2 regions of the Streptomyces sp. NPDC001851 genome follow, and region 1 is predicted to be linked to the other one. Evidence: riboswitches for the same ligand, from Rfam matches in the RefSeq annotation. Region 1 holds a riboswitch; the other holds the start of a gene.
What was found. Region 1 has a riboswitch for ZMP and ZTP ahead of ABT171_RS23595 (bifunctional 5,10-methylenetetrahydrofolate dehydrogenase/5,10-methenyltetrahydrofolate cyclohydrolase). Riboswitches for the same ligand answer to the same signal wherever they lie in the genome.
Positions count from the first base shown of each region.

Region 2: linked by a shared signal. The riboswitch ahead of ABT171_RS02410 (glycine hydroxymethyltransferase) and the one ahead of ABT171_RS23595 (bifunctional 5,10-methylenetetrahydrofolate dehydrogenase/5,10-methenyltetrahydrofolate cyclohydrolase) in region 1 are both predicted to bind ZMP and ZTP.

Region 1 covers NZ_JBEOYR010000015.1:223,674-227,892, reverse strand. Annotated here, with positions in the region: gene ABT171_RS23600 (CU044_5270 family protein) at 244-1,233, shown strand; gene ABT171_RS23595 (bifunctional 5,10-methylenetetrahydrofolate dehydrogenase/5,10-methenyltetrahydrofolate cyclohydrolase) at 1,251-2,102, opposite strand; ZMP/ZTP riboswitch at 2,127-2,207, opposite strand; gene ABT171_RS23590 (nuclear transport factor 2 family protein) at 2,445-2,810, opposite strand; gene ABT171_RS23585 (acyltransferase domain-containing protein) at 2,966-3,751, opposite strand; gene ABT171_RS23580 (S-(hydroxymethyl)mycothiol dehydrogenase) at 4,004-4,219, shown strand, end outside.
Region 2 covers NZ_JBEOYR010000001.1:508,335-512,553, forward strand. Annotated here, with positions in the region: gene trpS (tryptophan--tRNA ligase) at 1-260, opposite strand, end outside; gene ABT171_RS02410 (glycine hydroxymethyltransferase) at 382-1,833, opposite strand; ZMP/ZTP riboswitch at 1,866-1,954, opposite strand; gene rocD (ornithine--oxo-acid transaminase) at 2,046-3,263, shown strand; gene ABT171_RS02420 (glutathionylspermidine synthase family protein) at 3,270-4,219, opposite strand, start outside.

The DNA.
Region 1 (4,219 bases):
ACCCGTCAAGCCCTGTCCGCCGCGCGCTCGCCGGGCGGCCGGCAGATGTGTCGCTCCCCGCTCGGCCCACGTCTCCCGGGATGCCGGCAGACGCGTCACCGCCCGTGCACCGCACGCCTCCAGAGGCGTCGGTGACCGCCTCACCGGACGGGCGCAGGACCGGCGACGGCGGTCCCGGACGGCGATCGTCGCGTGCCGATTCCGCTGCCCCCGTCGGCGTACCCCTGCGCAAGGACCCCCGCCATGCCTGACGAACTCGACCTCCTCCGCCGCGCCAACCCGGTGCCGGCCCACGCCCCGCACTTCGGCGACGGCCCCCTGGATCACCGTGCCGAGCGGCGGCTGGAGCTGCTGCTGGGCGAGGACGCTCGCCGGGGTTCCCGGCCCCGGCCCCCGCGCGCCCGCCTGCTGTGGGGCCTCGCCGCCACCGCCGTCGTCCTGGCCACCACCCTCACCGCGCTGCTCGGCGGCCCGGGCGGTCAGCCCGCCGTCGCCGCGCCCCGTCCGCTGGCCGTCCGGGCCCACTCCACCGCCGTACCGCTCGACCGGATGGCCCAACAGGCCGCCGCGGCCGCCGCCGACGGTGCGCCCGGCCTGCGCAAGGGCACCCATGTGCAGTCCTGGAGCCTCGGCATGAGCGACGGCAAGCCGCCCGTGACACTCCCGGAGGAGACCGTGGTGCGCTGGAACGCGGACGACAGCCACACCGAGGTCGTCGTGGCGACCGATCCGCGCCACCCGGGCCGCCCGGTCCTCACCGACGCGGGCGACGCACCGCGCCTGGTGGAGGACGGCCATGTGCTGCGCCGGACCACCTACCCGCCGAGCTGGAGCGACGCCCCGCCCGAGGCGCGCCCCCCGCACGACCCGGCGGCCCTGCGGTCCTACCTCGCCGAGGCGGTCCACCCCGGCACCGGGTCCCTGACCCCATCGGAACTCCTGGACGGGGTCAGGGAGTTGCTGGACCACTGGACGCTCGGCTCCCGCGAGTCGGCCGCGCTGGTCCGGGTCCTCGCGGACGCCAAGGGCCTGCGGCCCGTCGGACAGGTGACGGACCGGCTGGGGCGCCCGGGGCAGGCGTACGCCTACGACGGGCCCGGTGCCCGGCGCATGCTGGTCCTGGATCCGCGCACCGGCGCGGTCCTCGGCCTGGAGGCCACCTTCAGCGAGGACGACGCACGGTACGGCGTGCGGGCCGGGGACGTGATGGAGTACAGCGCCTGGCTGCGCTGACCCCCCGTACGCCGGCCTCAGGCGACGCCGAGCTGCCGGGCGGCGGCCCCGACGGTCTGTTCCAGCAGCGTGGCGATCGTCATGGGACCGACACCGCCCGGCACCGGCGTGATCAGCGAGGCCCGTTCCACGGCGGATGCGAAGTCGACGTCGCCGACGTTCCCCGGGTTGTAGCCGGCGTCGATCACCACGGCGCCCGGCTTGATGTCCTGCCCGCGGATCAGCCGCGGCCGGCCCACCGCGGCGACCACGATGTCCGCCTCCCGCACGGCCGCCGACAGGTCCCGGGTGCGCGAGTGGCAGTACGTCACGGTCGCGTCCCGGGCCAGGAGCAGCATGCCCACCGGCTTGCCGAGGATCGCGCTGCGGCCCACGACCACGGCACGCTTCCCGGCGGGATCGACGCCGTACTCGTCCAGCAGCCGCAGGATGCCGCCGGGCGTGCAGGACACGAAGCCCGGCAGTCCGAAGCTCATCGTGGCGAACGAGGCGAAGGTGACGCCGTCGACGTCCTTCTCCGGAGCGATCGCCTCGAACGCCGCCCGCTCGTCGATGTGGTCGCCGGCCGGGTGCTGGAGCAGGATGCCGTGCACGGCCGGGTCGGCCGACAACTCCCGCAGCCTGCCGACGAGTTCGCCGGTGGTCGTGGTGGCGGGCAGGGCCACGTGCCGGGACTCGATACCGGCCTTGCGGCAGCGGTTCTGCTTCATGCGGACGTAGGTCACGGACGCCGGGTCCTCGCCGACGAGCACGGTCGCGAGACAGGGCGCGGAACCGGTCCGTGCGGTGAGGTCGGCGGCCTTCTTCGCGGTCTCCTCGACGACACGGCGGGCCAGGGCGGTGCCGTCCATGAGACGGGCCTGGGTCATGTGCACACTCCTGAGCTGGATCGAGTCTCTCGCCCAGGCGCGCGGCAGCCACCACGGACCGCTCCCCGGTGGTACTCCACCTCAGCGCCAGTCACGGCCCGGGTACAGGGTAGCCGAGCACCCGCACGCCAGCGGGCCTCTGGCAGTGCGGTCGCCGGGGGCCGACCGCGCGGGTCCGGCTCACCCGGGCCGTGCCGGCCGGGAAAGAGCGCCGTACACCGGCTGACCTGCTGCGGAAGCCGGTCCTGGCCGTCGCGGGCGCCGAGAAGGCCCAGGTCAGCCGGGAGGTGACCTGGGCCCTGGCGAATCGCCTCGCGGCGCCCGTCATGCCGGTGTGTGCGCCTACTCGTCCCAGGCCTGGATGAGCAACTGGCTGGCAATCTTGCCGTCACGCAAGGTGACCATCGACTCGGCGAGGACCCGCGTCCCGTCCCCGTACTGGCAGGACTCGGTGAACGCGGCGTGGTCGCCCTGCACCACGCACTGGTCCAGCTTGTGCGTCATGTCGCGGCTGTAGATGTCGTCCAGCAACTCGGCGATCTGACCCCGGCCGCGCAGCACGGTGGGGTGGCTGGGCTGGTGGTTGTGGTCGACGATGCGGATCTCCGCGTCGTCGGCGTAGAGCGACAGAAGGTTGTTGCCGGTGTTCCCTTCTATGCCCCGGCGCAGTGCCTCGGTGTCGAAGGCGGAACCTGTCGCGGTGCCCATGGTGACCTCCTTCGGGCGCCCGCGGCCCGGCGGGGCGCGGACCACGCGGACCCCCACCCTTCGAGGCTCCTCCGGCCCGGCGGTCACGGCAAGCGCGGCGTACGCCTCCGCCGTACCGCCGCGGCCCGCGCGGGCCGGTGCGCGGCCCCGCCCCGTCACCGCCCCTGCACGCCGGTGCCCGGCCCCGACCGCAGCAGCGCCCAGTCCCGGGACAGCACGAAGGCCGCGGCCGTACCGTCCGTGAGGCATCCCGTGAGGCAGTCCGGGAGCAGGCGGGTGAGCTGGTCCGCGGCGCCCAGTTCCACCCAGGTGCGGACCCCGTCGCGGTGCAGCAGGCCGACGGCCTCCGCGAAGCGCAGCGGCGCGCGCCGCACCCAGAACTCCGGGTCGGCGGTCTCGGCACCCACCGGCCGGGCCGTGACGTCGCAGACCAGGGGGAGGCGCGGCACACGCGGGTGGAGCGTGGCCAGCGTACGGGCGTAGGCGGCGAGGACGCCGTCCGGCCAGGCGGAGCGAGGCCCTTGCGCCGGCAGGCCGCCCAGCAGGCGGGCCAGGGTGCCGACCGCGTGGCAGGCCTCAGCCAGCGAGAACACACCCGCGGCGTACGCGGCGGCCATCCGGCCGGACGCGTGCCCGAACACCACGTCCGGGCGGACGCCCCAGCTGCGCAGCAGCCGGTACTGCGCCGCGTGGAGCGCGAAGACCGCCGGCCCCGCGAACGACTCCCGGTCCAGCAGTGCGGCCGTACGCGTGCCGTCGGCCGCGGACATCACGCATTCCAGCGGGAGTTCGAGATACGGATCGAGGCGCGCGCAGATCTCGTCGAGGGCGTCGGCGAACACCGGGAAGGCGTCGCGGAGTTCACGCAGCGTACCGGGCCGCGGGGCGGCGCCGGCCGAGAACAGGAAGGCGGTACGTCCAGTGCGGCCGTCGAGGGGCATGCCCCCATTGAGGCACGCCCGGTCCGGTGCACACACCAGGCAAAGTCCCGCAGCCTGCAAAAAGATTGCCATCATAGAATGACGTTATTCAGTCAAATTCTTACGGAATTGGGAACCGTTCTCGCAGAGTGAGGACCAGGCCGGTTCGCCCGGCGGCCGGAAAGATCCACGATCACCGCCGTGGTCCGTCCCGCCACCGATCCGGCGCGCGTAGGGTCGGCGGGGAAGGCAACCGAGGAAGGGGTTCAGACCATGGCGCAGGAAGTGCGCGGCGTGATCGCACCGGGTAAGGACGAGCCCGTACGGGTCGAGACGATCGTGGTGCCGGATCCGGGACCCGGCGAGGCCGTGGTGCGCGTGCAGGCCTGCGGAGTCTGCCATACCGACCTGCACTACAAGCAGGGCGGCATCTCGGACGACTTCCCCTTCCTGCTCGGCCACGAGGCCGCCGGTGTCGTGGAGTCGGTC
Region 2 (4,219 bases), on a different contig from region 1:
TGGCTCTGGACGAAGAGCGTGCAGCGGTCGGGGTCCAGGCCGGCCGCGAGGAGCTGGGCGGCGGCCAGGCGGGTGTTGGCGCGCAGTTCCTTCGGGTCCTGCGGGACCGTGATCGCGTGCAGGTCGACGACCATGTAGAACGCGTCGTGGGACTCCTGCAGGGCCACCCACTGGCGGACGGCTCCGAGGTAGTTGCCGAGGTGGAACGAGCCTGCCGTGGGCTGGATACCGGAGAGCACGCGAGGTCGGTCTGAAGCCATACCCCTCATTGTCGCAGAGAGCCCGGAGGGTTCTGTGCGAGGGGAACCGCGCACCGTGGTGGGCCGGCCGCGCCCACGCGGCGGAGCCGCATATCGAATACGGCCCCGCCCCCGGGTGTCTCTAGCCGAGGTCGATCTCGGGGTAGAGCGGGAAGGCCGCCACCAGGTCCGTCGCGCGCTGGGCGATCTCCTGCGACACCTTCTCGTCCAGGACGTGGGCGGCCTTCGACGGGGCGCCGGACTTGGTGGTGCCCGGCTCCGTCGTCGTCAGGACCCGGTCGATCAGGCCCGCCACCTCGTCCATCTCCGCCGTGCCCAGGCCGCGGGTCGTGAGCGCGGGGGTGCCGATGCGGATGCCGGAGGTGTACCACGCGCCGTTGGGGTCGGCCGGGATGGCGTTGCGGTTGGTGACGATGCCGGAGTCCAGCAGCGCCGCTTCGGCCTGCCGGCCGGTGAGGCCGTAGGAGGTGGTGACGTCGATCAGGTTGAGGTGGTTGTCCGTGCCGCCGGTGACCAGGGTCGCGCCCCGGCGCATCAGGCCCTCGGCCAGGGCGCGGGAGTTGTCGACGATGCGCTGGGCGTAGTCCTGGAAGGCGGGCTGCCGCGCCTCGGCGAGGGCGACGGCCTTGGCGGCCATGACGTGCGGCAGCGGGCCGCCGAGGACCATCGGGCAGCCGCGGTCGACCTGGTCCTTGAGGGAGTCGTCGCACAGCACCATGCCGCCGCGCGGGCCGCGCAGCGACTTGTGCGTGGTGGTGGTGACGATCTGGGCGTGCGGGACCGGGTCGAAGTCGCCGGTGAGGACCTTGCCGGCGACGAGGCCCGCGAAGTGCGCCATGTCGACCATCAGGGTGGCGCCGACCTCGTCGGCGATCTCGCGCATGATCCGGAAGTTCACCAGACGGGGGTACGCGGAGTAGCCGGCGACGATGATCAGCGGCTTGAACTCGCGGGCCTGGGCGCGCAGGGCCTCGTAGTCGATGAGGCCGGTGGCCGGGTCGGTGCCGTAGGAGCGCTGGTCGAACATCTTTCCTGAGATGTTCGGGCGGAAGCCGTGGGTGAGGTGGCCGCCCGCGTCCAGGGACATGCCGAGCATGCGCTGGTTGCCGAAGGCCTGGCGCAGCTCGGCCCAGTCGGCCTCGGTCAGGTCGTTGACCTGGCGGGCGCCGGCCTTCTCCAGGAAGGGGACCTCGACCCGGTCGGCGAGGACGGCCCAGAAGGCGACGAGGTTGGCGTCGATGCCGGAGTGCGGCTGGACGTAGGCGTGCCGGGCGCCGAAGAGCTCGCGGGCGTGCTCGGCGGCGAGGGCCTCGACGGTGTCGACGTTGCGGCAGCCGGCGTAGAAGCGGCGGCCGACGGTGCCCTCGGCGTACTTGTCGCTGAACCAGTTGCCCATCGCGAGGAGGGTGGCCGGGGAGGCGTAGTTCTCGGAGGCGATCAGCTTGAGCATCTCGCGCTGGTCGTGCACCTCCTGGCCGATGGCGTCGGCTACGCGCGGTTCGACGGCACGGATGACGTCGAGGGCGGCGCGGAAGGCGGTGGACTCGGTGGAGAGGGGCTGCTGCTCTGGCATGAGGACCTCCGGACGGCGTGCGTACAGCGTTCACGTTCGGCCCAGGCGCACGGCACACATCGGACTCGGGCCGCTCCCCGATGGTCCGTCCCATCCCAGCGCGCCAGTCACGGCCCGCTGATCAGCCTACCGGGCGGGACACCCGGCCAGGTTCCGACGTCCACCATGCGAGCGAGGGTAGGAAGGAGATCCCCTCGTCGCCGGGAGCCGCCGTGACCGCTGCTGAAGACCTCATCGCCGCCGCCGAAGCGCACTGTGCGCCCACGTACCGTCCGCTGCCGGTCGTCGTGGCCGCGGCGGACGGCGCCTGGATGACGGATGTGGAGGGGCGGCGGTACCTGGACTGGCTGGCCGGTTACTCGGCGCTGAACTTCGGGCACCGCAACCGGCGGCTGATCGAGGCGGCGAAGGCGCAGCTGGAGCGGGTGACGCTGACGTCCCGCGCCTTCCTGCACGACCGGTTCGCGGCGTTCTGCACGGAGCTGGCCGAGCTGTGCGGGATGGAGATGGTGCTGCCCGTGAACACCGGCGCGGAGGCGGTGGAGAGCGCGGTGAAGACGGCCCGGAAGTGGGGGTACCGGGTGAAGGGGGTGCCCGCGGAGATGGCGAAGATCGTCGTCGCGGGCGGCAACTTCCACGGGCGTACGACGACGATCATCAGCTTCTCCACGGACCCGCAGGCGCGGGCGGACTTCGGGCCGTACACGCCGGGGTTCGAGATCGTGCCGTACGGCGATCTGACGGCGATGCGCAAGGCGCTGACGGAGAACACCGTGGCGGTGCTGCTGGAGCCGGTCCAGGGCGAGAACGGCGTGATCGTGCCGCCGGCCGGCTATCTCCCCGCGGTCCGGGAGCTGACCCGCGAGCGGAACGTGCTCTTCGTCGCCGACGAGGTCCAGTCGGGCCTCGGCCGCACCGGGCGGACCTTCGCGTGCGAGCACGAGGGGGTGGTCCCGGACATGTATGTGCTGGGCAAGGCGCTGGGCGGCGGGATCCTGCCGGTGTCGGCGGTGGTGTCGAGCGCGGAGGTGCTCGGGGTGTTCCGGCCGGGCGAGCACGGGTCGACGTTCGGCGGCAATCCGCTGGCCTGCGCGGTGGCGCTGGAGGTGATCGCGATGCTGCGCACGGGCGAGTTCCAGGCGCGGGCGGCCGAGCTGGGGGCGCGGCTGCACGGTGAGCTGACGGCGCTGCTCGGCACGGGCGCGGTGACGGCGGTGCGGGGACGCGGGCTGTGGGCCGGGGTGGACATCGCCCGGGCGGCCGGCACCGGGCGGGAGGTGTCGGAGCGGCTGATGGACCGGGGCGTGCTGGTGAAGGACACCCACGGCGCCACCATCCGGATCGCACCGCCGCTGGTCATCTCCGAGGAGGACCTGGACTGGGGCCTCGCCCAGCTGCGGGCGGTGCTGGGGGTGCGGGGCCCCTTCTGACGGGCCCTAGAGGATCACGTGCGGCAGGAAACGCGCGTACTCGTCGGTGATCAGGCCGGAGGACTCGCGGATGCCGAGGCCGGCCGGTTCGTCCTGGACGACCCAGGCGCCGAGGACGACGTGGTTGCGGTCGAAGGCGGGCAGCGGGGCGAGCTGCTGGTAGCAGCAGGGCTCGTCGCGGAGTGCGGCCGGGGCGCCCGGCTGGTGCACGGTGACGCCCGCGCCCTCGCGGCCGAGCAGGGGCTTGGCGACGTAGCCCTTCCCGGCGGCGAGCTCACGGGGGCCGTCCAGGTAGGCGGGGAGGAGGTTGGGGTGGCCGGGGTACAGCTCCCAGAGGACGGCCAGCAGGGCCTTGTTGCTGAGCAGCATCTTCCAGGCGGGTTCGATCCACAGGGTGCTGCCGGTGCCGCCGCCGTTGTCGAGGGTGGCGAGGACGTGCCCGGCGAAGGCGTCGGTGGTGAGCCACTCCCACGGGTAGAGCTTGAAGATGCCGCGGATGAACCGGAGCTGGTTGTCGACGAAGCGGCCGGAGAGGGTGTCCCAGCCGATCTCCTCCATGGACAGCCAGTCGGTGTCGAGGCCGGCCTGTTCGGCGGTCTCCTTCAGATAGGCGACCGTCATCAGGTCCTCGCCGAGTTCGTCGGCGGAGGAGTGCGCGAAGTGCAGCGGACTGCCGGGCGGAAGCAGCGCGGCCTGCGTCCGCCAGGCCTCGACGAGGCGTTCGTGCAGGGAGTTCCACTGGTCGGCGCCGGGGAAGCGGTCCTCCATCCAGAACCACTGCGGCGAGGCGGCCTCCACCAGCGAGGTCGGGGTGTCGGCGTTGTACTCCAGCAGCTTGGCCGGGCCGGTGCCGTCGTAGCGGAGGTCGAACCGGCCGTAGACGGAGGGGAGTTCGGCGCGGCGGCGCCAGGCCTCGGTGACGGCGGCGGCCACGCCGGGGTCGGTGATGCCGAGGT